DNA from 3 places in the Endozoicomonas sp. 8E genome. Region 3 is predicted to be linked to each of the others. Evidence: predicted binding sites of a transcription regulator. Region 3 holds the regulator's gene; each other region holds the start of a gene.

Region 1 (9,960 bases), 940 kb from region 3:
TGGCTAATTGAAAAAGGCTACATCAAAGAGATGCAAGCAGCTTTTGATAAGCATCTGTCGCACCAGAAAATAGGCAAATTGAAGGCGTTCTGGCCTCCCATGGGTCAGGCCATAGCCTGGATCAGAGCCCTGGATGGTACGGCTGTGTTAGCTCACCCCGGAAAATACAAAATGACCCGTACCAAACTCAGAGCTCTGGTCAAAGACTTCAAACTGGCTGGCGGCCATGCCCTGGAAGTCAGTGGCTGCCAGCAACCTCCCGGGCAGCGGGAAGCACTGGCCAGCCTTTGCCAGGACTTCGAACTCAGAGCCTCAAGAGCCAGTGACTTTCATACCCCCGCCAACCCTTGGGTAGAACTGGGCAGAGCGCCAGAACTTCCCAAGGGTACCCTGCCTGTCTGGGAGAAATGGTAGATGATTTTCTAATGCCTGAGTGCCAGAAAACACTGATTCTCTCGTTCCCTCGCTCAATTAACCATCCCTCCATAGTTCGGTAACTTTTGCTAAGTGGCCGGAACTTCTGGTCAACACGAGGCGGCTATCTTTGCTGAAGCTGGCCGATAAGATCTTTTCAGAATGGGAAATGGTGGCTTTGCGTTGCCATGATCCGTCAGCCTTGCGACCGATGATTTTAGCTATGTGATCAAAACTGGCGGTCAGTAAATGATCGCCATCGGCATTGAAGGTGGCTGATCTGATCGAACCATTATGATGAATGGTCGTTTCTTTCCACCATGACCCATCGGTCCGCTTGCCAGTGATTTGCACCTTATTATCTCTACCAACGGTCGCCACACAGCTACCATCTGGGCTAAAGGCGGCTGTGATAACACTTTTATGGTGGGAAATGATCGCTTTTATTTTCCATGTTCCATCGTCTTCAAGGCCATAGATTCTTGCCTTATGATCATCACCAGCCGTCACCAGATAGCGACCATCCGGGCTTAAGCTGGCAGAGTTGACAAGGTTATCATGGACAATAACGATTTCTGTTTTCCATGATTTATCCGCCTGCAGACCATGGATTTTCACCGTATTATCGTTACCGACAGTCACCACATGGCGTCCATCAGCACTAAAGGTGGCTGAGCTGATCGAATCATTGTGGTTAATGAACATTTTGGCTTCCCATGATCCATCGTCCGCTCGCCCATAGATTTTTGCCGTATGATCCTCAGCAACGGTCACTAGATGGCAACTATCGGGACTGAAGGTGGCTGAGCTGACAACATCATCATGAGTAATAATGGCTTCTTCTACCCATGATTTGTCATCCTTCTGGCCATAGATTCTCGCAGTATGATCCATACTGGCGGTGACTAGATGGCAGCCATTGGGGCTGAAGGTGGCCGAGATGACACCGTCACAATGGGTAATGACGAATTCTTCTACCCATGATCCATCATCCTTCTGGCCATAGATTTTCGCCGTATGATCCATGCTGGCGGTTAATACATAGCGGCCGTCGGGGCTGAAGCTGGCTGAGTTGACAACATCATCATGGGCAATGATGACTTCTTGCGCCCATGATTCGTCGGCCATCACGCCATGGATTTTCGCCGTTCTATCGTCACTGGCGGTGATCATATGGCGGCCATCAGGGCTAATGCTGGCTGAGTTGATCCATGATTTATGAGCAACAGTGGATACTGTCACTGGAAGCATTGTTTTTCCTAAAACATTGACAGCCTCTGATACATTTGTATTCTGGCTGTTATATCTGCAAAGCTGGATAAAATGGATCAGGGTTTCATAACTTACTTCTGCTTTAAGTGTTTCCTTTATACTCCGATCGTAAATCGCCCTATTTGCAACAGCTAAAGAATTACAACCGCCAAACTCATTCAACAGCTTTTCAAATTCGTTCAGTTTTTCTCCCAGGCCATTAAATTCTTCCGGGCATGAAGGACAGTTTTCAAATTTACCGTCTGACAGACTGGTTTTCAGCCACTCATTAAAACAACCCAGGTGAAAAAGATGATCACAGGGGGTTTTCAATAACCTTGAAAACCATTTAATGGGATCAGTACATATTGAGCATTCCCTGTCATTAACTTTCACACGTTCCACATTAAATGCGTTATCACGAAAGACACTGACATCCATGTAAATATCTTGTTTTTTTTCGGGTACTATTGTGGTAGATCTTCCTGCACTCACACAAGAAGACCTTCCTTCCATTCGAGCTTGCTTAGTTTCTGGTAAGAGTGAGCTTACAATACTCGAATTCTTCCTTGTTACATCCATGCTTGATTTCTCCGAAGTCACTAATTACTGTCGATTGTCAAAAGAATCAACAATTAACTCCGTGACTTAGAGTCGGCTTAATAATAAAAGTTCAAGAATTCTTAACTGCAATTAACATTTTTCAACTCATTTATACATTCCACAGGCTATTGCAAAAGTACAACTTCGGAAAATCATGAAAAAGTAAGGAAGAGTAACATGTGTGTTATGAACCTTTTCTAATATTGTCTGCCATAATGGTCAGTTCAGGAAGAGGTTATGTAGCATGGATGCTCAATATTTTACTAATACTTTATCAGCCAGGCCATATACCTCAGAAAACTCAAAGCTGACTTCTGAACAGCTAAAACTTAAAGAAGTAGAATTATCAACCTATTTCAAATCAACGGCTATTAATGTTTTAGAAGAATGCAATAATAACCCTTGCACAACTTACTGAGGACTGTGAAACCTTATCACTAAATCAAAGCCGTTATTATCGCCCCGAATTGAACGGAACCGTTGCACCGGATTACTTCGGTGGTATGATGCGCACTCCATTTTTACTGCAAGAGAATGGCAACCTGTCGACATCCCTTTGAACACAGTGTCCAAAAGACGGTTCAAAAGGTGCAGGTTCCATGTACACAACCGCCATGAGTCAGTTTTTCCAGATCCACCCAGAGACGCCACAGCTTCGTCTGATCCGTCAGGCCGCAGAAATTCTGAGGGCTGGAGGGGTGATTGCCTACCCTACTGACTCAGCCTATGCTCTGGGCTGCCTGATCGGTGACAAAAAAGCGGTTGAGCGCATTCGCCAGATTCGTCGATTGGACGAAAAGCATAACTTCACCCTGGTGTGCAGAGATCTCTCTGAACTGGCCACCTATGCTCAGGTCGACAATGTTCAATACCGTCTACTGAAACATCATACACCCGGCCCTTACACTTTCATTCTCAGAGGCACCCGTGAAGTGCCTCGCCGCCTGATGCACCCCAAGAGAAAAACCCTGGGTTTACGAGTACCAGAGTGCAATATTGTAAGCGCCCTGCTCAATGAACTAGACGCACCCTTAATGAGCAGCACCCTTCAGCTTCCAGGTGACAATGAACCCATGCTGGACCCATACGACATTCGTGAAACACTCGAAAACCAGCTCGACCTGGTCATTGATGGAGGCTATCGAGGTATGGAACCAACCACCGTGATCAGTTTGCTGGCAGACACGCCTGAAGTCCTCCGAAAGGGTAAAGGCAATCCGGAACCGTTTCTCAACTGAATCCGGTCCAATGCACTAATCTGTTGCTGGAGAAATCCGATTTCATGGCAGAATTTTTTTACTGTGAAACATTTTTCATCCCCAATGGCGACGAGAATTTGTTTTAGTCGCTCATGGCTAATTTATTCACTGCTGGCAAAAACACGCTTTTACCGTCGTGCAAACTGTCGTACTCTGTTCATTCAGGATTCTAACGGGAGAGCCTCTTGAGCGCTGTAGACTCACAGTCGCGTGTTCTGTCTGGCATGCGACCTACTGGCCGATTACATCTTGGCCATTATCATGGGGTATTAAAAAACTGGCTTCAGCTGCAACACGAGTATGAATGTTTTTTCTTCGTAGCTGACTGGCACGCGCTGACCACTCACTATGAAGAGCCGGAAAAACTCGAAGACTCAGTCTGGGATATGGTCATTGACTGGCTGGCGACCGGCATCAATCCCGGTTCGGCCACCCTGTTCATACAATCCAGAGTTCCGGAGCATGCAGAACTGAATCTGCTGCTCTCCATGATTACCCCGCTCTCCTGGCTGGAACGGGTACCCAGCTACAAGGATCAACAGGAAAAGCTGAAGGAAAGGGATCTCTCCACCTTCGGCTTTCTTGGCTATCCACTCCTGCAAAGCGCCGATATCCTTGCCTACCGTGCGGGCCTGGTTCCTGTTGGTGCTGACCAGGAAGCCCACGTGGAGATTACCCGGGAAATCGCCAGACGCTTTAACCACCTTTATGGTCGGGAGCCCGGCTTTGAAGATAACGCCGAGGCCGCTATCGGCAAAATGGGTAGAAAAACCGCCAACCTCTACCGAAAGCTCCGCCGCGCCTACCTTGAACACGGGGATGACGAAGCTCTGGCCACGGCCAAGGCGCTGCTAAAGGAACAGAGCAATATCACCCTGGGCGACCAGGAAAGACTGTTTGGCTACCTGGAAGGGACAGGTAAGGTTATCTTGCCGGAGCCTCAGGCTTTGCTGACTGAACAGCCCCGTATGCCGGGTCTGGATGGTCAGAAGATGTCCAAGTCCTGCGGCAATACCATCGGCCTCAGGGAAGGCCAGGACAGCGTTGCGTCAAAACTGAAAAAGATGCCTACAGACCCGGCCCGCATTCGCAGAAATGATCCGGGCGAGCCGGAAAAGTGTCCGGTCTGGCAACTGCACCAAGTTTATTCAGATCAACAACGCAGAGACTGGGTTCAGGAAGGCTGTCGCTCGGCAGGTATCGGCTGCCTTGACTGCAAAAAACCCCTGATCGAAGCGGTACAGGAAGAACTGGAGCCCATTCGCACAGAGGCAAGGGAACTGGAAAACAATCCCGATGTCGTAAAAAGCATCATTGCCGAGGGAACCGAAAAGACACGGGACGAAGCCCAGGACACTCTCAGGGAGGTTCGGGAAGCTATAGGACTGGACTATCGTTGAACACTGTGTTTCAGTGAAGTATCAGCTATTACAAAATACAGGTCAGGCTCTTCGAGCCTGATCATCATAAAAAGCAGTTTAACCGTTTGTCGGTCAAACTGCTTTTTTTCAGTTAGAGGATTCGAAACAGGGTGAAGCATCAATGACCTCCACGGAAACCGTGGCTGAGCCCGGAGAACAACCCCCTGAAGAGCTGACACCGCAAGTTCAATCAGGCTCTGAGCCTGAACTCATTGAACACCAAATACGGGTTATGGGTCAGCCCATGGCCAAGCTGCCTGACGACCTTTACATCCCACCGGATGCCCTGCAAGTCTTTCTGGAAGCCTTTGAAGGGCCTCTTGACCTGCTGCTCTACCTGATCAAGCGCAACAACATGGACATCCTGAACATCCAAGTGTCTGTCATTACAGAGCAATACATGCAGTATGTGGAATTGATGGAATCAGGACAATTTGAGCTGGCAGCGGAATACCTTGTCATGGCCGCGACACTGGCCGAGATTAAATCACGAATGCTTCTGCCCCGGGTCAATGAGGACGAAGACGAGGAAGAAGATCCCCGTGCCGAGCTGATTCGTCGACTGCAGGAATATGAGCGCTTCAAGAAAGCCGCAGAAGATATTGATCAAATGCCCAGAATGACCCGGGATCTGCATGAAGCCATTGCGGCCCCACCCGACCTGGAACAGGAACGCCCCCATCCGGCAGTGGATCTCAAAGAGATCATGCTGGCCATGGGAGAAATACTCCGCCGGTCAGAAATGTACGTCAGTCACCAGGTTGAACAGGAAGCCCTGTCCACCCGTGAACGGATGAGTGAAGTCCTCTCCATGCTGACCTCTGAGCGTTTCACTCCCTTTGTTGCCCTGTTCCGGCTTGAGGAAGGCAAACTTGGCGTCGTCGTTACTTTTATGGCGGTAATGGAACTGATCAAGGAATCCCTGATCGAACTGATCCAGAATGAACCTTTTGGCCCCATTCACGTAAAGGCCCGGATTGACTAATGGAAGCAGAACAACTGCAACGTATCCTGGAAGGAGCCCTGCTGGCCAGCCAGAAACCCCTGACTGAAGAGAAGCTGGCCGCCCTGTTCCCCGAAGACCTTTATTCTGAGGAAGAGCGCCCGGATGGCAACCAGATTCGTGAGGCTCTGGTGGCCATCTCTGAAGCCTGTGAAGGACGGGGTTTTGAACTCAAAAAAGTGGCATCGGGCTACCGCTTTCAGGTCAGACAAGAATTGTCACCCTGGGTTGGCAGACTCTGGGAAGAAAAACCACAGCGCTACACACGGGCGCTGCTGGAGACCCTGGCCTTGATCGCCTACCGGCAGCCCATCACCCGGGGGGAAATTGAAGACATTCGTGGGGTAGCCGTCAGCAGTAACATTATAAGAACCCTTCAGGACCGCGAATGGGTACGTGTGGTAGGTCACCGGGATGTACCGGGTCGTCCGGCCATGTTTGCCACTACCCGCCAGTTTCTGGACTATTTTAATCTCGAAAATCTCAATGAACTGCCCCCCCTGTCCGAGATTCGTAATCTGGAAGAAGCAGCCCGGGAACTGGCTGAAGCTAACGATCAGAGCAGACCTGAGGCAGAGGCCGCTGAAGCTCAAGAGGACACCGAGGTGCAAGAGCAATCCTCTGATGAGCTATTTGCCGAACTGGATGAACTGGAAGCTGATCTGCCAGATAACTTTGACGACCTGATCCGTAAAAAGAACGTCGAAGAGCCAGAACCCGCACAACCGTTGGTTGAACAAGACACCCTGGTTGAACAGGACACCCAGACATCGGATCAGTCGGCAGAACTTTTCGCCGAAGAGGATCAAGTCTTACACCAGGCGACAAATCCGTCCTTTGAAGAAGAGCCTGCTTCTGAAACAGAAACACCCGTGGAAATATCAGACGAAATAACTAACCCCTGAGCAATGCCTGATGACCCGATAGAACAGCCGCGGAAATCCACGCTGTCTTAACCTATCCTGAATCGCTATACTCTGACCCCTTTGATTGAGAAACAGAGCGGCATAGCCGTAAATACCATGACAACTGAAACCACTCCTCCCCAGGGTGAGAAACTGCAAAAAATCCTGGCGGGCGCCGGCCTGGGCTCGCGCCGTGAGATGGAACGCTGGATCAGCGAAGGCCGAATCTCCGTCAATGGAGAACAGGCCAGCCTCGGCGACCGAGCCTCAGCCGCAGACAAGATTGCTGTCGACGGCCGCCCGGTCAAACTGGAAACCTATGCTTCCGGAATCCGCCGTGTCATTGCCTACAACAAGCCAGAAGGCGAGATTTGCAGCCGCCACGACCCGGAAGGCCGCCCGACCGTTTTTGACAAACTGCCCAAACTTCAGGGCGAACGCTGGATTGCCATTGGTCGTCTGGATATCAACACTTCCGGTCTGATGCTGTTCACCACCGATGGTGAGCTGGCCAGTCGCTTGATGCACCCCTCTTACCAGGTTGAACGTGAATACGCTGTTCGAGTCATGGGTAATGCGACAGAGCAGAAGGTTAAAAACCTGTTCGATGGTGTCGAGCTGGAAGATGGCCCTGCCCGTTTCACCGATATTGTTGACTCAGGCGGTTCAGGTATCAACCGCTGGTTTCATGTCTGCCTGCTGGAAGGTCGTAATCGTGAAGTACGCAGACTCTGGGAATCCCAGGATTTGACAGTAAGCCGCTTGAAACGCGTCCGTTTTGCCAATGTCATCATTCCTGACCACCTGCGCATGGGTCAATGGGAAGAAGTAGAAAAAACTGACATCGACGAACTGGCGGCAACCGTTCAACTATCACCCGCACCCAACGCACCCACTCGCAGAGTTGATCCAAGACACACCAAAACCGGCCTGAAAACCAGAGGCACCCGTGGTAAACCTGCTATCAACAAGAAGCGGCCCTCGCCTCACAAAAAGCCTGGTGTTTTCAAAAAGAACAGACATCGCTGATGCCATCTGAGCTCCAGCCATGGGTTGGAGCTCTTGCTAATACCCTGAATATGCTTTGATGAGTTTCCATGCTGGCCCCGACCGGGTTCCCACTGGACAGGTTAACTGTATTTATATACAGTTAACCTAAACCAAGCCTGACAGGAGAGGCCCATGTCTATTACCCCCATGTGGCGAGTTGACCGGGACGGAAGCATGTTTACAGATAAGAAAGCCGCTGAAGAATACGATCGCATGTTGGAACTGGCCGGGAATATCACCAGCCTGCTGGAAGACCGCTTTGAAATCGATGAACACCTGGCTGAAGAGATCGGCCTGATGTTCGCCAAAAACAAGGAAGCCTTCGCCAAAGCCTTTAAAGGCAAACCGGACCTGGTGCTTGAGATAGGCCAGACTTCTGAGCAAGACCATGAGGACGAGGCTTCGGCCTGAGCTGGCCCACCAATATCCGATAACCAGGAGCGGAAGGCCCTGATCCGCTCTGCCAGAAACCCTTTTTTACCCCCTCCCATTTGGGGGGTGTCGCAAAACTCCGACAACTCGTTCCCACGCTCTGAGAGGGTGTCGCAAAACTCCAACAGCTCGTTCCCATGCTCTGAGGTCCTCATTCCCGTGAAGTCGGGAATGACGGGAGTCAACTCGTTCCCACGCTGGAGAGAGTTTTGCGACACCCTCGCTCTGCGTGGGAATGCATTACCTCCACTAAAAAGCAGACTCTACAGCTTGAGATAGGTATGGGTTCCGACGCTGAAGCATGGGAACCAGAGTTTTGCGACAGCCTCATTTAGAACGAGTCAGGAATAAAGAGCATGGGCAAAAACAGTCATCCATTTCCCTCAGATTCACTTCAGATTCAGCTATAAATAGCCCTTTGTGAAAAAAAATCTTTCTTCCATTCTTGGTAGAGAAACCCTTTTTTTTACCAAAAACAGCGGTTCTACCGGTCATTTTTCCCATTATCAGACCAAGACACTAGTGAAGCAGCCCGCCAAGTAGCACTTGTACTGGTTGCTAATACAGCGAATTCCGCTAATATAGCGGCCTTTTTGTCTGGCAAGGTATGTAGTCACGACATGACGAGCTTCGTTCCTGGACAGCGCTGGATCAGTGACACCGAAACTGAACAAGGGTTAGGTACCGTTCTGACTTTCGATAGTCGCATGGTAACCCTGTTGTTCCCAACCACCGGTGAAACCCGGCTCTACTCCATTAATAACTGCCCGCTATCAAGGGTACAATTTAATCCTGGTGACAAGATAGAAAGTCACGAAGGCTGGACCATGACGGTGACGGAAGTCATCGAAGAGAATGGTCTGCTGCTGTATAAAGGCGTTTTTCCCGACGGTAAGCCCGCAGAGCTTCCCGAATCGGAACTGGGCAACTTCATTCATTTCAACAAGCCGCAGGACAGGATGCTGGCTGGTCAAATCGACCAAAACAGCAACTTTTCCCTGCGTTACAAAACTCTGTTGAACAATTGTCGCCTACTCCGCTCTCCTGTGAGAGGGCTGCTCGGAGCCCGTACCAGCCTGATACCTCATCAGCTGCATATAGCCCGTGAAGTGTCTGGACGTCATGCCCCCAGAGTGATGCTGGCTGACGAAGTCGGCATGGGTAAAACCATTGAAGCCGGTCTTATCCTTCATCAGCAACTGATCACTGAACGGGCCAGTCGGGTATTGATTCTGGTACCGGAAACACTTCAGCATCAGTGGCTGGTTGAAATGCTGCGTCGCTTCAATCTACACTTCGGACTGTTTGATGAAGAGCGTTGCCGTGCGATTGAAGATGAAAACCCGTTCAACACCGGGCAACTGATTCTTTGCAGCCTGGACTTCCTGAGCCAGTACGAAAATCGTTTCCAGCAGGCCCTGGAGGTTGACTGGGATCTCTTGATCGTCGACGAAGCTCACCACCTGGTCTGGTCAGAAGAAAACCCCAGCCGTGCATATCAGGTTGTGGAAACATTGTCGTCTCAAATTCCCGGCCTGCTGTTGTTGACAGCAACACCTGAACAGATGGGACCCGAAAGTCACTTTGCCCGGCTCCGCCTCCTGGACCCTGATCGCTTCCAC
Region 2 (9,960 bases), 2.4 Mb from region 3:
AATCGATGAATTACAAGTTCTCTACTTTTCCAAAGTGCCCCCAGATTTTCTTCATAAAGCTAAAAGTAAGGGTATAAAGCTGTACGATGCAATGTCTCTTTACTTTCGCAACATTGACCTGGACACCTACCCGACTTTAATCTCTGACCAAAATACCTGCACTGTATATCCCACTTCTCATCTTGAATTTGAACACCTGGGTAATCTTGTTGACTACCAGAGTAAAAAAGAGCCTATTCCTCTACCAAAAGCTTTATTTTCCCATCTTAACTCCATGTATACTCATCAAAACATGCCCCACTTTTCAACAGACGATCAAGCAGAAATTTTCAAGTACGTTGAAGAGGCGGCCAAAGATGTAAAACAACCCACGATCTATAGCTTGCTCTACCTGACCGCACAAATTGTTTCAGACAAAATTCACTACGAATTAGTGGATTATGGTGAGCTGAGTCTTACCTTCCCGAAAGGCTGTTCAATCGCTGAGTATTGGCGGAGGGGCATAGGCGACTGCGATAAATATATGGCGTTGGGGATGGTTGTTTTTGCTCAACTGAAACAATTGTTTCCTGACGTACTGGCAAATGTTTACCTAACCCGAGAACTGTTTGCAAAATACAACAGACATTCTTGGAATACCGTCTTCATTGCAGAAGAGGATCGCCTGATTATTACGTATATTGACATAACAAGTTACGACCCCGGTAATGCCTATATTCTACATCTTATTCACCTGTTTCTTATACAACTGCTTGACGCCACTCATTATCTGCTTGAGGCAGTTGGCGACCCCCCGGATCCATTCAGAAACAAAAACGAAGGACTGGGAGCAATGTACCCAGAGAACTTCAACAGGCAATACTTTCTTAGCAAATACAAAGAATACTTTTGTACGCCGCAATGGAATTAGGCTGGACATGATACCAGGAGCCTGCTAGCAGCCTGTCGGACTTAAGCGTCCGTAGCGAGGATTGCAAGAAATTGAGGATAAAAATGTCTGTTTCTGAGGAGAATAGCGAGCTATTTGACGAAGAAACAGGGATTTTTAGACCAATTTATTGCAACCGCAGTAGGACAGTCTTAAGTCCGACAGGCTGCTAGGTCGGCTTTACCTGTAAATCATCTATATCCCCCTCTGGGGGGAACTTCTCGCTCTCCAGAAACTCTAATACTTAGAGGACCATTAACTCTGTCATTAAAGGAGTACACCTATGAACATTGCAAACCGTGCCATAATACTGATCACTGCGCTGCTGATAATGACAAGCTTCTGCGCCAGAGCTGATATTACAGAACAAAAAAAACAGGCTTTCTTGAACGCGGGGCTAGTCGAATATGATATTGAGAACCTCATAGAGGCAGAAACCACACCAGAAGAAGTCCACCTTTTTGCTCAAGATGCTCTAACAAGCAGTTTGAATATGATTGACTACTATACCTATCTCAACATTACTCCGGACACTGCTGCCACGTTTCATCCCTCAGTCATTTCCAAACCATTTTTTATAGCAGATATTCTCGAGGCAGGAATAACACCCCAAACGGCTAATAGCTATATCGATGCAGGAGTTGATTCTTCCAGCTCAATCATTTCTTACATTAAACATGGAATACCTCCCAATCTTGCAGAGCCCTTAAACAAGAACGGCCTGTATATCGCCTCGGACTCTGATCGGAGCTATCTTCATGAAACATTCGAAAAAGGGTTGACGACAAAAGATCTGCCTGGATACAAAGGAATCACCCGCTCACCATTTGAATTAAAAAAACTCTACTCTTCAAAAGTGCCTACAGATTTTCTTCATGAAGCCATGAGCAAAAACATAACGATGACTGATGCAACTTCTCTCTACTTCCGTGGCATTGAACTGAGCACCTACCCGACCCTAATCTCAGACCAGCCAACCTGCAGTGTATACCCCTCAAATCATCTTGAATTTGAGTACATCGGTAATCTGACGGGTTACCACAGTAAAAAAGATCCTGTCCCTCTACCAAAAGCTTTATTTTTCCGGCTTAACTCCTTATTGCTGCATAGCCGTATGAGTTTTTTTTCAATGGACGACCAGGTGGAAATTTTCAAGTACGTTGAAAACATAGCCAAATATGTAAAAAAACCAACTATCTATAATTTGCTCTATCTGACAGCTCATATTGTTTCACAAAAGCTTCACTACGAGAATGTCGATGAAGGCGAGCTGGAGATGACTTTCCCAAAAGGGTGCTCACTGGCTGAATATTGGCGAAGGGAGATTGGCGACTGTGATAAATATACGGCATTGGGAATGGTTGTTTTTGCTCAACTAAAACAACTGTTTCCTGACGTACTGACAAATGTCTACCTGACCAACAGATTGTTTTCAACACACAAAACACATGCCTGGAATACTGTCGTCATTGCAGAAGAAGATCGCCTGATTTTCTCCTATATTGACATAACAAACTTTGACGATGATACCGATACTCCGAACCCTGATTACTGGGATCTTCTGGAACAGAAAGAACTGGCTTACAAAAACCCGTTCAGAGACAGAAACGAAGCGCTGGGAGCCATGACCACAGAGTACTTCAATCATCAATACTTTCTTAGCGAGTACGAGAAATATTTCTGTAAGCCTGCGCAATAATTGAACAACGCTGGACATAAAAAAAGTGGCATTGAAGCCACTTTTTTTATTTTCCATTCTGACTGACCGATCACTTGCCCATATCGTCGAAGAACTTTTTGACCCCTTCAAAGAAAGAGGTTTTCTTAGGAGACTGACGATGCTCCCCTTCGGCAGCAAACGTTTCCTTCAACTCTTCCATCAGCTCTTTCTGGCGCTCAGTCAGATGCACCGGCGTTTCTACCACAACACGACACATCAGGTCTCCACGACTACCGCCACGCACCGGTGTGACGCCTTTATCGCGCAGACGGAACAACTTGCCAGTCTGGGTTTCTTTTGGAATCTTGAGTTTTACCCGACCGTCGAGGGTCGGAACTTCCAGTTCGCCACCGAGGGCTGCATCAACAAAGGTAATAGGCACTTCACAGTAGAGGTGCTTGCCATCACGCTGAAAGATCGGATGATCTGCGACACTGACCTGAACGTAGAGATCACCGGCTGGACCACCATTGAAGCCCGCTTCACCTTCACCAGCCAGACGAATACGATCACCCGTATCGACTCCAGCAGGAATTTTTACAGACAGTGTCTTATATTCCTGAACACGACCTTCACCATGACACTCGAGACAAGGGTCTTTAATCATCTTGCCGGTGCCGTGACAGTCCGGACAGGTCTGCTGAACAGAGAAGAAGCCCTGCTGCATGCGCACCTGGCCCACACCACCACAGGTGCTACAGGTAACAGGAGAAGTCCCTTTTTTGGCACCAGTACCATCACAGGAATTACAGATAACCAGGGAAGGAATCTTGATTTTTTTGGTAGTCCCCTTAACCGCCTCTTCCAGACTCAGCTCTAGCTGGTAGCGAAGATCAGCACCGCGCTGGACAGAACTGCGGGAATGGCCACCACCAAAGATGTCTCCAAAAACATCACCGAAGACGTCACCAAAACCGCCAGCTCCACCAAAGCCGCCAGCTCCACCCATGCCACCCATATTAGGATCGACACCGGCATGACCGTACTGGTCGTAGGCGGCACGCTTTTGATCATCAGAGAGGATTTCGAAAGCCTCGTTGACTTCCTTGAAATTCCCTTCTGCCTCTTTGTCATCAGGGTTACGGTCAGGGTGAAACTTCATAGCCATACGGCGATAGGCCTTCTTGATCTCCTTGTCAGAGGCTCCCTTTTCTACGCCCAGTACTTCGTAAAAATCACGTTTTGCCATCAGTAACACCCTGTGGTCAGGTTCCGTCAGATCACCTGACCGAAATAATCCAAATCGCTTTCATACATCGGGATCGATCCCGATTTATTGAACCAGAGACTGTTTGGAAAATCAGCGAAACTTTTCAGACAGTCTCTTAAACACAACAGCGCGGGAGAAAGCTCCCGCGCCGCCAAATCAACTCATACCGCAGCGCGGAATGGGCTTACTTCTTGTCTTCTTTCACTTCTTCGAACTCAGCATCTACAGCGTCGTCCGCAGCGGAAGAAGATTCAGCTTCCTGAGCACCTTCAGCACCAGGCTGCTGTGCTTCAGCGTACATCTTCTGAACCAGACCGGAAGAAGCTTCAGACAGTGCCTTGGACTTCTCTTCAATCAGATCCTTGTCGTCACCCTTCAGCGCCTCTTCCAGAGCAGTCAGAGCTTCGTTGATCGCACTCTTCTCTTCTTCAGTGGCCTTATCACCGGCTTCTTCCAGAGTCTTGCGGGTAGCGTGTACCAGACCATCGCCGGTATTACGAACAGCCGCCAGCTCTTCGAACTTCTTGTCTTCAGCCGCGTTCGCTTCAGCGTCCTGAACCATTTGATCGATTTCATCGTCAGACAGGCCGGAAGAAGCCTTAATCACGATGGATTGCTCTTTACCAGTGGCCTTGTCTTTGGCAGAAACGTTCAGGATGCCGTTAGCGTCCAGGTCAAAGCTGACTTCAATCTGAGGCATGCCACGTGGGGCCGGTGGAATGTCAGACAGGTCAAAACGTCCCAGAGACTTGTTGGCAGAAGCCTGCTTACGCTCACCCTGACAAACATGAATGGTTACAGCACTCTGGTTGTCATCAGCGGTAGAGAACACCTGAGACTTTTTGGTCGGAATCGTGGTGTTCTTTTCGATCAGGGCTGTCATAACACCACCCATTGTTTCGATACCCAGAGTCAGTGGAGTGACATCCAGCAGCAGCACGTCTTTAACGTCACCTGCCAATACCGCACCCTGGATGGAAGCACCCATGGCTACCGCTTCGTCAGGGTTCACATCTTTACGAGGCTCCTTGCCGAAGAATTCAGCTACCTTTTCCTGAACCATTGGCATACGGGTTTGTCCGCCTACCAGAATGACTTCGTCGATGTCAGACAGATCCAGGTCAGAGTCCTTAACAGCCAGACGGCACGGCTCCAGAGAACGCTGAACCAGGTCTTCTACCAGAGATTCCAGTTTAGAGCGGGTTACTTTAACGTTCAGGTGCTTAGGACCGGTTGCATCAGCAGTGATGTATGGAAGATTAACATCAGTCTGCTGAGCAGAAGACAGCTCGATCTTGGCTTTCTCAGCGGCTTCTTTCAGACGCTGCATGGCCAGAGGATCACCTTTAAGGTCTATACCCTGGTCTTTTTTGAACTCTTCAGCCAGGTAGTCGATCATACGCATATCGAAATCTTCACCACCCAGGAAGGTGTCCCCGTTGGTAGCCAGTACTTCGAACTGGTGCTCGCCATCAACATCGGCAATCTCGATAATTGAGATATCAAAAGTACCACCACCCAGGTCGTATACAGCGATGGTCTGATCACCCTGCTTCTTGTCCATGCCGTAGGCAAGGGCAGCAGCAGTAGGCTCGTTAATGATACGCTTAACGTCCAGACCGGCAATACGGCCAGCATCTTTGGTTGCCTGACGCTGAGCATCATTAAAGTAAGCGGGTACGGTGACCACCGCTTCAGTAACAGACTCGCCCAGATAGTCTTCAGCGGTCTTCTTCATTTTCTTCAGGATTTCAGCAGAAATCTGAGGTGGCGCTTTTTTGTCTCCTTTAACTTCAACCCAGGCGTCGCCATTGTCAGCTTCAACAATCTTGTAAGGAACCATCTGGATATCTTTCTGAACCACATCGTCTTTAAAACGACGGCCAATCAGACGCTTGATGGCAAACAAAGTATTGTCAGGGTTGGTAACGGCCTGACGCTTGGCTGGCTGACCTACCAGAGTCTCACCATCGTCAGTGAACGCGATAATAGAAGGGGTTGTACGACCGCCTTCAGCGTTTTCCAGAACCTTGGCTTTTTCACCATCCAGAATAGATACACAAGAGTTGGTGGTACCCAGATCAATACCGATTATTTTACCCATTGTTCAATCTCTCCATTGCTCTGCTTGCAGAGCGAAATTCTTAAGTTCAATTCTTAAATTAAATTCTTCAGCTGAGGACCGCCTGCCAGTGAGTGGTGAGCGGCTGTTTTTGGCCTTTGAAACCAATATGGGATCAATCGATTTGATTTCAAGGCTGTTAAAACATTCTTTTTTGAATATTTCTCAGCAAAATCACTTATTTGGAAACGACAACCATAGCAGGACGAATCAGACGGCCATTCAGTTTGTATCCTTTCTGGAAGACATCAATCACGGTGTTGGCTTCAACATCGGGATTCGGAACCATCGACATGGCCTGATGGAAGTTCGGATCAAAAGGCTGACCACTGGGGTCTTCCTGCACCACCGCGAAGCGCCCCAATGCATCGAGGAACTGTTTCAGAGTCAGCTTCATGCCTTCTACCAGAGCTTCGTGAGACCCTTGTGCCTGTTCGGCACTTTCTATGCCTTTTTCGAGGCTATCAACCACTGGAATCAGCGCATCAACAAATTTTTCCAGAGCAAACTTGTGAGCCTTTTCAACATCCTGCTCAGCACGACGCTTAATGTTCTGCATTTCGGCAGCAGCACGCAGAGTCTGATCTTTAGCCCTGGCAAGCTCTTCGTTGAGTGCTTCCAGCTGACTCTCAAGACCGTCGGTCAGATTACCTTCACTGTCGAGTTCAACACCGCCCTCTTCGTTCAGCAAGCTTTCTTCTGCCTGCTGTTCTGTGGCTTCTTCCGTTACCTGCTCATCAGGTTTGCTGCTTTCTACTGTCATTCCAGAATCTCCGACCGGGAGGCAATCGTTTAGATGAAACGTATATTGGGTCGCGAATTCCGGATTCAAGACCTGAAAAACAGTTTTTTTTAACACAAACGATCATTTCGCAAAACACCGGGCCGCAAAACAAAATCAAAGCAGCCTCCCATCTCATTCGGGTCGGGATCTGTGGATTTTTTGCAGCTCTTACTTTACGAATCGCACACTTCGGGTTACTGTACATATAAACAGTAAAGCTACAATAGCGGGTATTCATCATGCTGACCCAACTGTCCATCAGCAACTTTGCCATCGTTGACCAGCTGGATCTGGACATCCATTGTGGAATGACTGTCATCACCGGCGAGACCGGTGCCGGTAAGTCCATCATGCTGGATGCTCTTGGCCTGGCCACGGGTGACAGAACCGACAGTCACTGTGTTCGTCAGGGCACGGACAAAGCTGAGATTCACGCTTCTTTTGACATCAGTCAGTGCATTGCCGCAAAAGCATGGCTGCAGGAAAAAGATCTGGCCAGTGATGATGAGTGTATTCTCCGCAGAGTCATTACCAAAGAAGGACGGTCCCGAGCTTATATCAATGGAACACTATCTCCCCTTGCGGATCTTCGGGCCATTGGTGAGCGGTTAATTGATATCCATGGCCAACATGAAAGCCAGTCATTACTGAAAAAAAGCAACCATCGACTGCTACTGGATGATTATGCCGGCACACAAAAACTGGCCTCCGAAGTGGCTCGCACAGCCCATCAGTTCAACCAGACACATAATGAACTGAACACTCTCACCCATAATCGCAGCGAGCAGCATGAACGAGTGCAACTGCTCAGCTATCAGCTTCAGGAACTCGAACAGCTATCGCTTCAGGAAGGAGAGCTGGAACAGCTTGAGCAGGAACTCAAACAGTTATCCCATGCTGAAGGCACTCTTTCCGTGTGTCACGAGATCAACGCTATCTGCTCGGACAATGAGGCAGGTAACATTCTCCAGAAACTCTCCATCTGCCTTCAGCGTCTGAGCGATCTGCAAATAGATCACCCAGCCATCAACAACACATTAGAGATGATGTCCTCTGCCCAGATTCAGGTCGAGGAAGCGGTGGGAGAAATCAATCACTTTATCGATCATTTTGATGCCGATCCCGCCAGAATGCAGGATGTGGATGAACGCCTCAGTGCTATTTACGACCTTGCGAGAAAGCACAGGGTACAGCCCGAAGCCTTATTGGAAAAACAAAACACGCTTGGCTCTGAGCTGGAGAGCATCCAGTTCAGCGATGAACGAGTTGAAGCATTACAACAAAAGCTGATCGAACTAAAATCCGAGTTTCAGAACCAATGCGAAAAACTCTCCAGAAAACGTCAGTCTGCAGCCAGACAACTTGAGAAAAAAATCACTAAACGCATGGCTTTGCTGGGCCTGCCCCATGGAGAGTTTATCATTGCCCTGACACCGACAGAGGGCAGCACACTCTCAGCCAATGGCGCTGAAGAGGTCGAATTCCTGGTGACGACTAACCCGGGTCAACCACCCAGAGCACTCGCTAAAGTGGCCTCTGGTGGTGAACTTTCCAGAATCAGTCTGGCCATTCAGGTGATAACCGCTCAAACCTCTCACATTCCCAGCATGATCTTTGACGAAGTGGATGTAGGCATTGGCGGTGGCACCGCAGAAATTGTCGGAGCCATGCTCAGGGAGCTGGGAGAAAGAAGTCAGGTACTGTGTGTCACCCACCAGCCTCAGGTAGCATCCCAGGGGCATCAGCATTTGCATGTCAGCAAGAAGGTTTGCAATGCCAAAACCTCCACCGAAATTGTCGGCCTGAAAGGCGATCGTCGTGTTAAAGAGGTGGCTCGAATGTTGGGCGGTGTAGAAATGACCGAGTCCACACTCAACCACGCGAAAGAAATGCTTAGTCTTTGTGTTTCAAGGTCTGCAGCCTGAAATTACCTTTGCAGTTCCTTAATCAGTAACCCCATTCCTTTAGCCAGTTCCTTCACGGCTTTGGGTGCATACTCTATTTCAACCCAACGTTCATCCTTATCGGGATATAAAATCCAGCAACGCTGCTCAACACTGGAACAGTCTGACTCCAAAGTGTGGCCAACGCCGTACACTGTCAGGGTGTTATTGTTTCGGACCAGTCCCCGCTCCAGTTGCTGATGGCGAGTGACCACCAACTCCCCTTCCCGGTTGGCTCTTACAGAATACTCTATGGATGAGTTTCTGGTTACACCTTTGATTGCGTTTGCCTTGAGCAGGCTGTTCAAATAAGACTCCAGCACGAGATCAGCCACAGCCGGATCAAAATTCTGCTGCATCTGCTCAACAAATGATTGGTTTTTTTCGGCAGGCTTCAGTTCCATTACCTTCTGTGCCTGTACCACAAAGGGTAATAGCAGCAAACCTGAAAGGATGAGTATTTTCATTATTATCTGACTGTTCCACTGTCACTTCACATATTAATATCGAATAGTCGTTGGGAGACTGCAACTATTTCTTTTAAAAGCTGAGAGCCGATCAGTGCTGCTGGTCCGGTGTCACCCTCATCACTTCTTCAATGGTTGTTAATCCTGTTGCTACTTTCTGAGCTCCGGAAAGGCGAAGACTGTACATACCTTCTTTAATTGATTGACGACGAAGGTTTTCTATATCAGCAGTCTCTGCCAGCATATCCTTAAGGGGTTGCGACATAGGCATTAACTCATATACACCCGCTCTCCCCCTATATCCGGTATCCCTGCATTCCAGACACCCCACAGGTTGAAAGATCTGCGAAGGCGCGGGAGCCGTCCAGGGACGAGTAAGGGATTTCCAACCAGATTTATCGAGTTCCACCGGCTGTTTGCAGGAGGGACACAGTGTTCTGACCAGCCTCTGTGCCATAACCCCCAGAACCGTTGCTTTGATCAGATAGTGGGGGACACCAAGTTCCAGCAGACGGGTTATGGCAGACGGCGCGTCGTTGGTGTGTAGAGTGGAAAGCACCAAATGACCGGTCAGCGCCGCCTGAATCGCCATTTCAGCAGTTTCCAAATCCCGAATCTCACCCACCATAATGATATCCGGATCCTGACGAAGCAGTGCACGCAGGCCACTGGCAAATGTCAGATCAATATTATGCTGAACTTGCATCTGGTTGAAGCTGGACTCCACCATTTCAATAGGATCTTCAATAGTACAGACATTCACCTGATCAGAAGCCAGACTTTTCA
Region 3 (9,960 bases):
TCGCCCATCACAGCGGTATCGGGCGATCCGTGGATATAGATATATCGTCGCATGGTATCGACATTTCCCAGACGGTTGTAGCCGGGTTCAAGACCACTTAACCAGAGAATTCTGCTCAAAATCCAGTCCCGACGTTCAGAGTATTGTCGAAGTAGTTCGGGTGAATAGATCTCACCCGTATAGCGTCTTCCTACAAAAACAGCATGGAGAGGGAGACCCTCACCGATTTTCGCACGAATAATATGATGCCCCAGTGGAGTCTGCCAGCTGCCTTCCTGCTGCCCTGTTCCCCTACTGGCGGTTGATACAGAGTAACAAATCGTTGCTGCACCCTTTTGTATCAGCTCCAGGGTCTGCGAGGCAATTCTAACATTAATGTGCACAGATGAATCTCGTATTGACTGGCTTTGATGTGGCTCAGGCTTGAGAGCCTGCAACCCGAATAAACATTATCGACCATTATCATAGGTGGCATGAGCGCGCAGACCAGCTGCCATAAATGGCACCATTCTTCTCATAATGTTCTCAAGATTGTCATCAATGTCATAATCTCTCTCGGCAATGGAGAGAAGTGCACCGGCGCCAGACACTGAGAAGACAGCAGAACCAAGACTGAAATAGGTACGCCAGAATTTATCGGCTATCGGAAGGTCAGGACAGGCTTTGAACAGCAACTCAAAGTATCGGCTGAAGACGGTTCCATAAGTTTCCGTCAGATAACGCTTCAAATGCCCCTGGTTCTGTGTGAAAGCCAGCCCCATGAGTTTCATAAAAATAGAGATGTCATCGGGTCTTCTGGGTTTCACAGCAAGAATATGGTCAACAAGTATCTCAAGCACAGCTTCAAGATCAGGTGGCCCACTCTGATCGGACCACTCATCCAGAGTGGTATCCAGCCCTTTCATGAAGGGGTCCAGAAAACGGGTAAAAACCGCCTGTATCAGGGCTTTTTTGGAGCCAAAGTGATAGTTCACTGCAGCCAGGTTAACCCCTGCCTGCTTGGTAATGGTTCTTAAGGAAGTTTCTGAGAAGCCATGTTCAGCGAAGAGCAGCTCGGCTGAATCCAGAATTCTTTCGACAGTAGAAAGTTGTGCCATGGTACAAAGCATTTTATAAGTTTATTAAACGACTGTTTAAAACCTACGTATCTGGCCCTGAACTGTCAAGGCTGCTGCAGCTTGAATCGACATCAAGTCAGCGCTTCGAGCCAATGCTCTGGACGACCTTGCATACCCATTATCTTACACTCTATGACAGCCACCCTTCAGGTGCATTCAAACGCACCACTTTATTGCAGGGAGCAAGGCGTTATCGTAACTGACTAACCGGTTAGTGATTTTTGCGAAAACAAATTCTTAACTATTAGATGTAAATGGCTGCGTCGTGACTCACGATTTACAGCTATTTCAAAGCGTGGACGCAGTGAGTTCGCTGACTATTTAGTTATCAGGAAAGGAGTTAAGCCTATGCAACCTCTCGGATATTCAATAGAACGAACATCACTGTCACCGCAGCCATTAAATCTGCCAGACACATCCTCCAAGATCACCGTAGTGGCTTCTCAGGTCGTTAAAAATCTGATGGATAGAGTAAAATTCTCAATTCTGGACTTTACCGGCGAATCAAGTATAGCGCTGTCTTCTGTTGGCCTGGCTGCCAATCTTGGCATGCTTCTGGCGAGCATGGATGATAAAGACAAGAAGGCAATGATTCTGGGAATCCCCGTAGAAGCCTTAACGGATGAGCTGGAGACTGAAATCCACAAAGAACTCGGCCAGCTCAGTGTAAACCACGCTTACGTTAAGCATCCTGGTCAAAAACAGGCAATCTCTTGTACTAACTTTATAGCGATTAAAGATGCCAGCAGGAATGAGCAGTTTGAAAAGAGGCTGTCTGAATGTTATCAAACCGAACTTGAGTGTCATGTCAGTTGCGTAGCGGACGTCACAGAAACATACATTAAGGAGAAAACCAATGGCAAAATTAACAGCTTGTTTGATGGTTATTCTGAAGCTCAACGGCATGAAATTACAGCGGCCATAGTTAATGCGATGAGTTTCGATTTCCAGGGCATCTGGGAGACAAGTCTATCTTCAGATAAAATCACCACGGGCAATTTTATGTGTACAACTGAAATTGATTTAAAGAAAGTTAAGATGATGAGTACAACTGATAATTTCCCAATTGCTGACAACGGAAAATTCATTGCCATTGCCAAAGAATTAAAATCTATAAATGGAGAAAACCTTAGATTGGTCGCAATAAAACCGCGTATTGAATCTACGTTCTTAATTACACTTCTTGATTCTGAAACAATTGATCACCTGATTGAAAGATTAAATGATAATAAAATGACATTAAACGTAAAGCTACCAAAAATAAACATGGAAACTTGTGAAAACCAATTATTCAAAAGAATTCATCAGGCATGTGAAATCAACACACTAGTAGCAGGAGATTTATCAAAATTAGGCGAACAGGCAGACCAAAATTTAAATATGATTCAGAACATTACAGTAACCGTTGATGAACAAGATGCTTGCAAGCCAGTTACCAATGCCGAAAAAACCACCGTAAAGGACGATCCTGAAATCCCTGACTTTGAATTTCTATGCCCTGGCTACATTGGCATTGTAGACTCAGAAGGTAATCGGTTGCTTGATTTGGTCATTAAGGATGACAGATTTTTGGAAACCGTGGAAAACCAGGACTCTGACGATCTGATGTTTGATAGCTTTGATGACTCTGATAGCTTTGATGACTCCGATAGCGATGATGATCTAACTCCCAAAAGAAACTATACATTTGATGCTAGATGGTACGCAGTTCAAAAAAGCGCAAATAATATAAAAAATATTGAAGACGCTATTGAAATTAGAATCAATGAGTTTCTTTCCAATCCTCTTCGCTATGGTGATATGACTATTTTAATACAACATAGATTTAACCAGGATGAAGAGCTTGATATTATTAACGCTCGGGTAAAGTGCTTACCCGAACTAGATATCGATGTCGCTTCTTTGGATGACGCCAAAAATCTTAAAAAAAGAATATTAGAATTAATTGGAGAAGAATATAAGGATTTATTTAGGTTTGAAAATTTTATCGAATATTTTAGAGTTGAAGTTAAATCTAATGCATGGGATACTCTGCTGAAAAAGTTAACTGCTAGTAAATCGTGAATAAATATAATGCTAAATTCAGGGACTGATCAGCTCCGGAGTTTTTTATTAGCAACAGTTTCTAAGCATAGTAAACACGACAAACCCAACCGATATTTCAGTAAAGCCTGACAATGCTGTAATCGTCATTTATGGCTATTTGCAATAGCATGGAAGCAGTGAGTTTATTCTCACTTAATTTGTAGCAACCAAGGAGAGAATACTATGGACTCTTTTACCCACTCAACCGGAACAACTAGATCTTTAAGCCAAACTATGCAATGGCAGCCATCTAATATACCAGCAACTTCCTTCGAGATCACCTCACAGGCTTCAAAGATTGTTAAAAAACTAATGAATAAACTGTCACTAGCGATCTTGTGTACTCAAGGTGAAAAAGACGACAAAAGCAAGGTAGTCTCTTCTGTCAGCCTGACTCCGGTAGTGGGTATGATTCTGTTGAGTATGGATGATAAAGCCAGAAAGGCATTGATTCTCGGAATCCCCGAAGAATCCTTAACCGATGAGCTGGAGACTGAAATCCATAAAAAACTCGGTGAATTCAGCAAAGACCACTCTTACGGTAATCATGGTGATGAAGATCAGGCAGTCTTTTGCGCTAACTTTATAGCGACCAGGGATGCTACCAGAAATGAGCAGTTTGAACAGAATCTGTCTGAATGCTATCAAACTAAAAAGTTGGAGTGTCATGACAGTTGCATAGGGAAAGTTACAGAAGATTTCATTAATGAGAAAACCAATGGAAGAATTAAAAAGTTGTTTGAAGGTTATTCGAAAACTCAACTGGATAAAATTTCAGCGGTCATAGGTAATGTGATGGAATTCCTGTGTAGCTGGGAGCATACGTTTCCTCTAAAAAATACATGCGCGCGTTCATTTCTATGTGCAGATGGAACTCGTATTGATAATGTCAAGATGATGAGAATGACAGAAGTCTGTCACTATTCTTTTAATAATATATTTGGTGCCATTGCCAAAAATTTCCGATCTGCGAATGGAGAAGAGCTTAAATTAGTTGCGATAACACCGCAAAAAGAAAGTGCGACAGCAATTAACAGACTTGATTCCGGAACAATTGATTATCTGATTGACGGTTTAAATCGCAATAAAGCCAAATTTCATATAACACTACCTAAAATAAAGATAGAAAACAGTTGTGATTCTCAATTACTCGAGAAAATTTGCAAGGAATTTGGAACCGATGTAATACGCGCAGAAGACTTATCAAGACTCGGCAACTTTTGGAATCATGATTTTAAGGTTTTTCAGAAGATCACAACAACCATTGATGAAGAAGGTGCTCGAGGCAAGGTTGCAACTAAGGCAGAAATTACTGAAAGGGGTCTTTCTAAAATCCCCAGCTTTGGTTTTGTCTGCCCTGGTTACATGGCCATTGTAGACAAAAAAGGTAATCGGTTACTTGAGTTAATCGTTAAGGATGGCGACTTTTTTGAATTTTATCCAGGCGAAGAAAACTCAGCTAAAACTTTGAAATCTAATGACATGAAAGCTGATAAAAGTTTGAAACCTAATGACTTGATAGCTGATAGCAAAAGAACTTCTATGGAAAATTCTACAGATCACACAAAAAGATTTGCATCCAAAATAGACGTAAAAACAACTGAAAAAACTATTCAATCTATAAAAGACAAGTTAAATGATGATAAATATTTTTTGAGTCTTGATGTAAGCGCATTAATACATCATAGTTTTGATCCGAATGGGGAATTTAATATCAAAAGTGCTGATGCAACTAAATCTGAATTATCTATCAAAACTGACAGCAAGGAAAACGCCATTAAAATCAAAGAAAAAATAATAGAATGGCTTAATTACAAAAATCAATGTTTTATTGAAATTTGGGAGGATTCTAATCGCTTTAAGGTAGATATTTCATTTTCTGCCTGGGATACAATTCGGGAGAAATTAACTTCTAAACAATCATAGATATATACAATGCCAAATCCGGAGATTAACCACCTCCGGATTTTTTATTAACAAAAGCTTAACCTATAGTGGTCCCCATAGGTTACAAAGACGGACAATTAAAGTTTTCGGGCAGAGATACCTCCACTATGGCAACCAGACTCTATTGCAGGGAATAAGGTGTTATCGTAACTAACTAACCGGTCAGTGATTTCAGAGAAAGGAAATACTTTAATATCAATTAGTAATGGCAATGCTGCAACTCAACATTTATGTCTATTTGCTCAGCATGGAAGCAGTGAGTTTATTCTCACTAATTAATTTGTATCAGGAAAAGGAGAGAAGACTATGGACTCTATCAGACCTTCTATCAATACGGCGCAGTGGCAGCCATTTAATCTGCCAGACTCATCCTTTGAGACCACCTCACAAGCTTCTGATATTGTTAAAAAACTGCTGGACAAAGTGTCATTAGGCATCCTCAGCGCTAAAGGTGTCAGGGACGACGAAAGCAAAGTAGTGTCTTCTACCAGTCTGGCTCCGGTTTTGGGAATGCTTCTTGCGTGTATGGATGATAAAGCCAGGAAGGCAGCAGTTCTGGGTATCTCTGAAGAACAATTAACTGATGAGCTGGAGACTCAAATCCATAAAAAACTCGGTGAATTCAGTGTAAACCATCCTTACGCCGAAGATCCGGATCTGAAACAGGCAATGTCTTGTACCAACTTTATAGGTTCTGCCTCTGCCGTCATGAATGAGCAGCTTAATCAGATACTGTCTGAATGTTATCAAACCGAAAAGCTGGAACGTCCTGACCATGAGAGGTGCCTGGCCGACGTCGCAGAAGACTTCGTGAAAGAGAAGACCAATGGAAAAATCAAAAAGTTGTTTCATGGTCATTCTAAAGCTCGACGAGAACTGATTAAAACGGTAATTGGCAATGTGATGGAATTCGACGGTTTCTGGGAGCGTCCATTTTCTAAAGAAAAAACTGCCTCAGGCAAATTTATTTGCGCAGACGGAAGTATGATTGAAAACGTCAAGATGATGAAATCAACTGAAAATGTTCAATTTTTTGATAACAGAAAGTTTGGTGCCATTGGCAAAGAATTCCGATCAGTGAATGGTGAAGATCTTAAATTAGTCGCAATAATAACGCCTGATGACAGTCCGACAGGGATTAATAACCTTGATTCTGATACAATCAATCACCTGATTGACGGATTAAATGGCCGTAAAAAAAAGATGGATCTAATGCTACCCAAAATAAAAATAGACGGCAGTTGTGACACCAATTTACTCGAAAAGATTTCTCAGACATTTGGAGCCGATGTCATAAAGTCTGAAGATTTAACAAGATTAGGCCAACCCTCAAATTGTGATCTGGAAATTCTTCAGAAGACCAAAGTATCCATTAATGAAGAGGGAGCTTATGGTCAAGTTGCCACTGCCGCAACAAGAACGCTCAGAGGCTTCGGTGCAAAAAAACCACCACACTTTCATTTTGTCTCCCCTGGTTACATTGCCATTGTAGATGGACAAGGCAATCGGTTGGTGGAGATGCTGATTAAAGATGGCAGTTTTTTAGAATTTTATGCGGCCGGGAAAAACTCAGCTGAAAGCTTGAAATCTAATGATTTGAAATCTGATAAAAGAGCGAATCCTAATGACTTGGTAGCTGACAGCGAAATGACACCCATCGAAAATAATACAAATTACAGAAAAATACTTGAATCAAAAAAAGACGCAAAAATTATTGAAGAAACTATTAATTCTTTAAAATATAGGTTGTCTGACGATGAAAGTGTTGATGTGAGTAAACTAATACAACATAGGATTGACCCGAAAGGGGATTTTAATGTCAAAAGTGCCAATGCATTTAATTCTAAATTAGTTATCGAAACTGATATTAAGGAAAACGCCTTTGAAATCAAAGAAGAAATATTAGAATGGCTTGGTTACGAATATGATAGTTTTGTTAAAGTTTGGCATACTTATGATGGTTTTGAAGTAGAAGTTTCACGTGATGCCTGGGATACACTGCGAAATAAATTAACTTCTACACAATCATAAATAAATAAAATGCCAAATCCGGAGATTAACCATCTCCGGATTTTTTATTCAAAAAAGCTTCAGAGAAGTAGCTTGCGAATTTCAGTCAACAGTTCATCAGTATAGTGGCAAAGCATGCCGCATCTGCACCATTGACAACCCTGTTGTTTGTTTTTGCTCATCGTCCCAGCCATAATAACTTGCCAGGACAGAAATACTGTATATAATCACAGATACTGTATAAAAAAACAGATTGAGTGACCATGATCAAACTGACTAAACGGCAATCCGAGATACTGGACCTGATCAAATCTCATATTGAAGAGACAGGTTTCCCACCCACCAGGGCCGAAATCGCCAAGACTTTCGGCTTTCGCTCACCTAATGCTGCAGAAGAACATCTCAGGGCGCTGGCCCGTAAAGGCGCTATCGAGATTACCCCCGGAGCCTCCCGTGGTATCCGCATTCCAGACAGCCAGCCTGAAGGCCTTCCGATTATTGGGCAGGTTGCTGCCGGTAACCCGATCCTCGCCCAGGAACATATCGAAGACCACCTTATGCTCAACCCCGCTTTCTTCAATCCGTCGGCAGACTTCCTGCTGAGAGTGAAAGGGATGAGCATGAAGGACGTCGGGATTCTTGATGGTGACCTGCTGGCCGTTCACAAGACAACAGATGTTCGAAACGGTCAGGTTGTCGTCGCACGGATTGAAGATGATGTCACCGTGAAAAGATTCGAGAAACAAAAAAACAGAATATTGCTGCATCCGGAAAACGACGAATTCGAAACCATAGTCGTTGATCTCACTCAGGATGTTTTTGCGATCGAAGGTTTAAGTGTCGGAGTCATCAGAAATCAGTCCTGAAGCAGAACTTGATGAGCTATTGACCATTATTCCAAAGACACTACCCGCGGCTGTTGTTTAAGCCCCACTACGCTGAAGTGCGAATAACAAAAAGCGTCCGGGCTATGCCAGGAGGAAGAATTTATGCTGTACCGAACAAGCAGTGAAAGGCACAATTTTTCAGCCTCAAGCTTTCAGACCAATAAAGTTTGTAATAACCGCCCTCCCCTGAAAAAGACTTTATCAGGGAAAACTAAAAATTCTCTGAAACCCAGTATTAATGAACTCATTCTGTCAGGCCAACCCTGGCAGGCCGAACAGCTCCTGACACCCATTCTCAGTCAGCTTTCCAGCGACAGTGATCGTTGGTTGACCTTGATTCTGACCGATAAATCAGACAACAGAACCCTGCACTGGTTAAAGAATTGCGATTTAAATCATGACAAGGTGCAAATCTTTAGCTCCAACAATATTAATCAGACATTGGAGCTCACCAGAAAAGCGCTGGCATCCGGAACCAGCCACACAGTCATCAGTTGGCTGGGACATTTGGATAAAGGGTGGTTAAGTAAGCTTGAAAGCGCAGCCAGGAATGGACAGTGTCAGGGGCTGGCTATTCGCAGCAGACAGGTTGCATGATGCCTGTCATTTTCATGAAAATAGAGTCAATGCAGTACTCTGTTCTCAGGAATCTCTTCTTCGGAGGATTGCGGACGAGTGAGTTCAGCAACTTCGCGCATGCCAGCATCAAACATGACCTTTGCCACTTGCAGATGGTCCCCTTCAAGATACTGTTTGGCTTCCTCTGAAAACTTCATAGTCAGCAGGGGCTCACCCTCGTCATCACTGCGTCGCAGAACAATCTCTCCTGTTGGAAGTTCCACAATTTCCAAAAACGATGCAGCCATAGTTCGTTCCATAAATAGCGTATAAGAGGGAGAAATCATGCAGCATTGTGACTTATGATGCAATAGGTCAGTCTGAACATCATTTAAATAAATCGGTGTCTTCTTATCAAAACCAACTTCTCAAATCACAAAAGTTAGAGGAAGAGCTCGCGTTTATACAAAGAAAACATCTGCAAGAATAAAGAACGAGCCTAACATGTGGCTCCAGCTGACTGCGGTCGGCACAGCAGCTGGACCCAGCGTTATGTGGCTAAAATAAGTATTGCCTGCTATACCACGTCTTACTTTAGTGTCTTGGTGCATAAAAATGAAATGCTACATATGCTCATTGCTGGTATGTTTGACTCTTATTTCATCTAGTTCTTATGGTCAGTTAGGCTTTTGGAAGGGTTATTCGATAAGTGAAAACCTCAGAGACACATATTTGCGAACCCTGAAAATAGATAAGTTAAACGACGATAATACCTTTTCAGCAAACACAACAATATCTGAGAGAGACGGTTCTTCTTTAGCAAACTTCCATGCAGTCGGACAAGTGTATTTTTATGAAACCGGTTATAACATTTCATATGTTGAAACATTTGTGAGCGGTATCCTTTGTGACCTCTCAGGCTGTTGGAAGTCACCTATAGGACTCTTCGGTGATGCAACTATTTCACACGAAGGTGTAGTGATACACGGTCAATGGAGGGAAGTAGGTTTAGTTGGTTCTGTGGGGGCAGAATTTCAATTGAACCTACAGCCAAATATTAGTAATATTGCACAAAACCAATCTCTTTGCGGTATAACACATCAATGTAGCTTCCCGGAAAAAAATATCTACATTAAACAAACTCCAAATTTCTACTTTAACTTTACTCTTGCTCCTCAAAATTTTTCCCTCCAGGCTTCAACAAATACATCGTTAACTGTTGTGAGTTTTAATGAGTCAACATATGATGTTTTTTTAAGATTCAGCCATTAGCAGAATGTATAATTAAAGGGCAACCTATTAATGTAGAAATAAACTGTAATAATAATATTACCAGCTACGAATACAACGCTGAA

Evidence for each region. The regulator LexA, encoded in region 3, represses DNA repair genes until DNA is damaged. The targets are predictions, from matches to a motif close to TACTGTNTANNTANACAGTA.
Region 1: the regulator LexA is predicted to act here: its motif matches at 7,989-8,008, upstream of P6910_RS15520 (YebG family protein).
Region 2: the regulator LexA is predicted to act here: its motif matches at 6,960-6,979, upstream of recN (DNA repair protein RecN).

The regions. Positions count from the first base shown of each region.
Region 1 is NZ_CP120717.1:4,625,379-4,635,338, forward strand. Features, by position in the region: gene P6910_RS15480 (PHP domain-containing protein) at 1-414, shown strand, start outside; gene P6910_RS15485 (RING finger domain-containing protein) at 472-2,106, opposite strand; gene P6910_RS15490 (hypothetical protein) at 2,513-2,686, shown strand; gene P6910_RS15495 (L-threonylcarbamoyladenylate synthase) at 2,883-3,506, shown strand; gene P6910_RS15500 (tryptophan--tRNA ligase) at 3,713-4,927, shown strand; gene P6910_RS15505 (segregation and condensation protein A) at 5,070-5,933, shown strand; gene scpB (SMC-Scp complex subunit ScpB) at 5,933-6,856, shown strand; gene rluB (23S rRNA pseudouridine(2605) synthase RluB) at 6,974-7,885, shown strand; gene P6910_RS15520 (YebG family protein) at 8,039-8,317, shown strand; gene rapA (RNA polymerase-associated protein RapA) at 8,959-9,960, shown strand, end outside.
Region 2 is NZ_CP120717.1:1,303,576-1,313,535, reverse strand. Features, by position in the region: gene P6910_RS04660 (hypothetical protein) at 1-910, shown strand, start outside; gene P6910_RS04655 (hypothetical protein) at 1,212-2,627, shown strand; gene dnaJ (molecular chaperone DnaJ) at 2,698-3,837, opposite strand; gene dnaK (molecular chaperone DnaK) at 4,043-5,962, opposite strand; gene grpE (nucleotide exchange factor GrpE) at 6,159-6,743, opposite strand; gene recN (DNA repair protein RecN) at 7,004-8,689, shown strand; gene P6910_RS04630 (hypothetical protein) at 8,692-9,174, opposite strand; gene P6910_RS04625 (GspE/PulE family protein) at 9,266-9,960, opposite strand, start outside.
Region 3 is NZ_CP120717.1:3,685,161-3,695,120, reverse strand. Features, by position in the region: gene P6910_RS12100 (L,D-transpeptidase) at 1-383, opposite strand, end outside; gene P6910_RS12095 (TetR/AcrR family transcriptional regulator) at 450-1,097, opposite strand; gene P6910_RS12090 (serpin family protein) at 1,467-3,182, shown strand; gene P6910_RS12085 (serpin family protein) at 3,387-5,129, shown strand; gene P6910_RS12080 (serpin family protein) at 5,457-7,181, shown strand; gene lexA (transcriptional repressor LexA) at 7,424-8,026, shown strand; gene P6910_RS12070 (SulA-like leucine-rich domain-containing protein) at 8,150-8,644, shown strand; gene P6910_RS12065 (hypothetical protein) at 8,671-8,913, opposite strand; gene P6910_RS12060 (hypothetical protein) at 9,254-9,877, shown strand.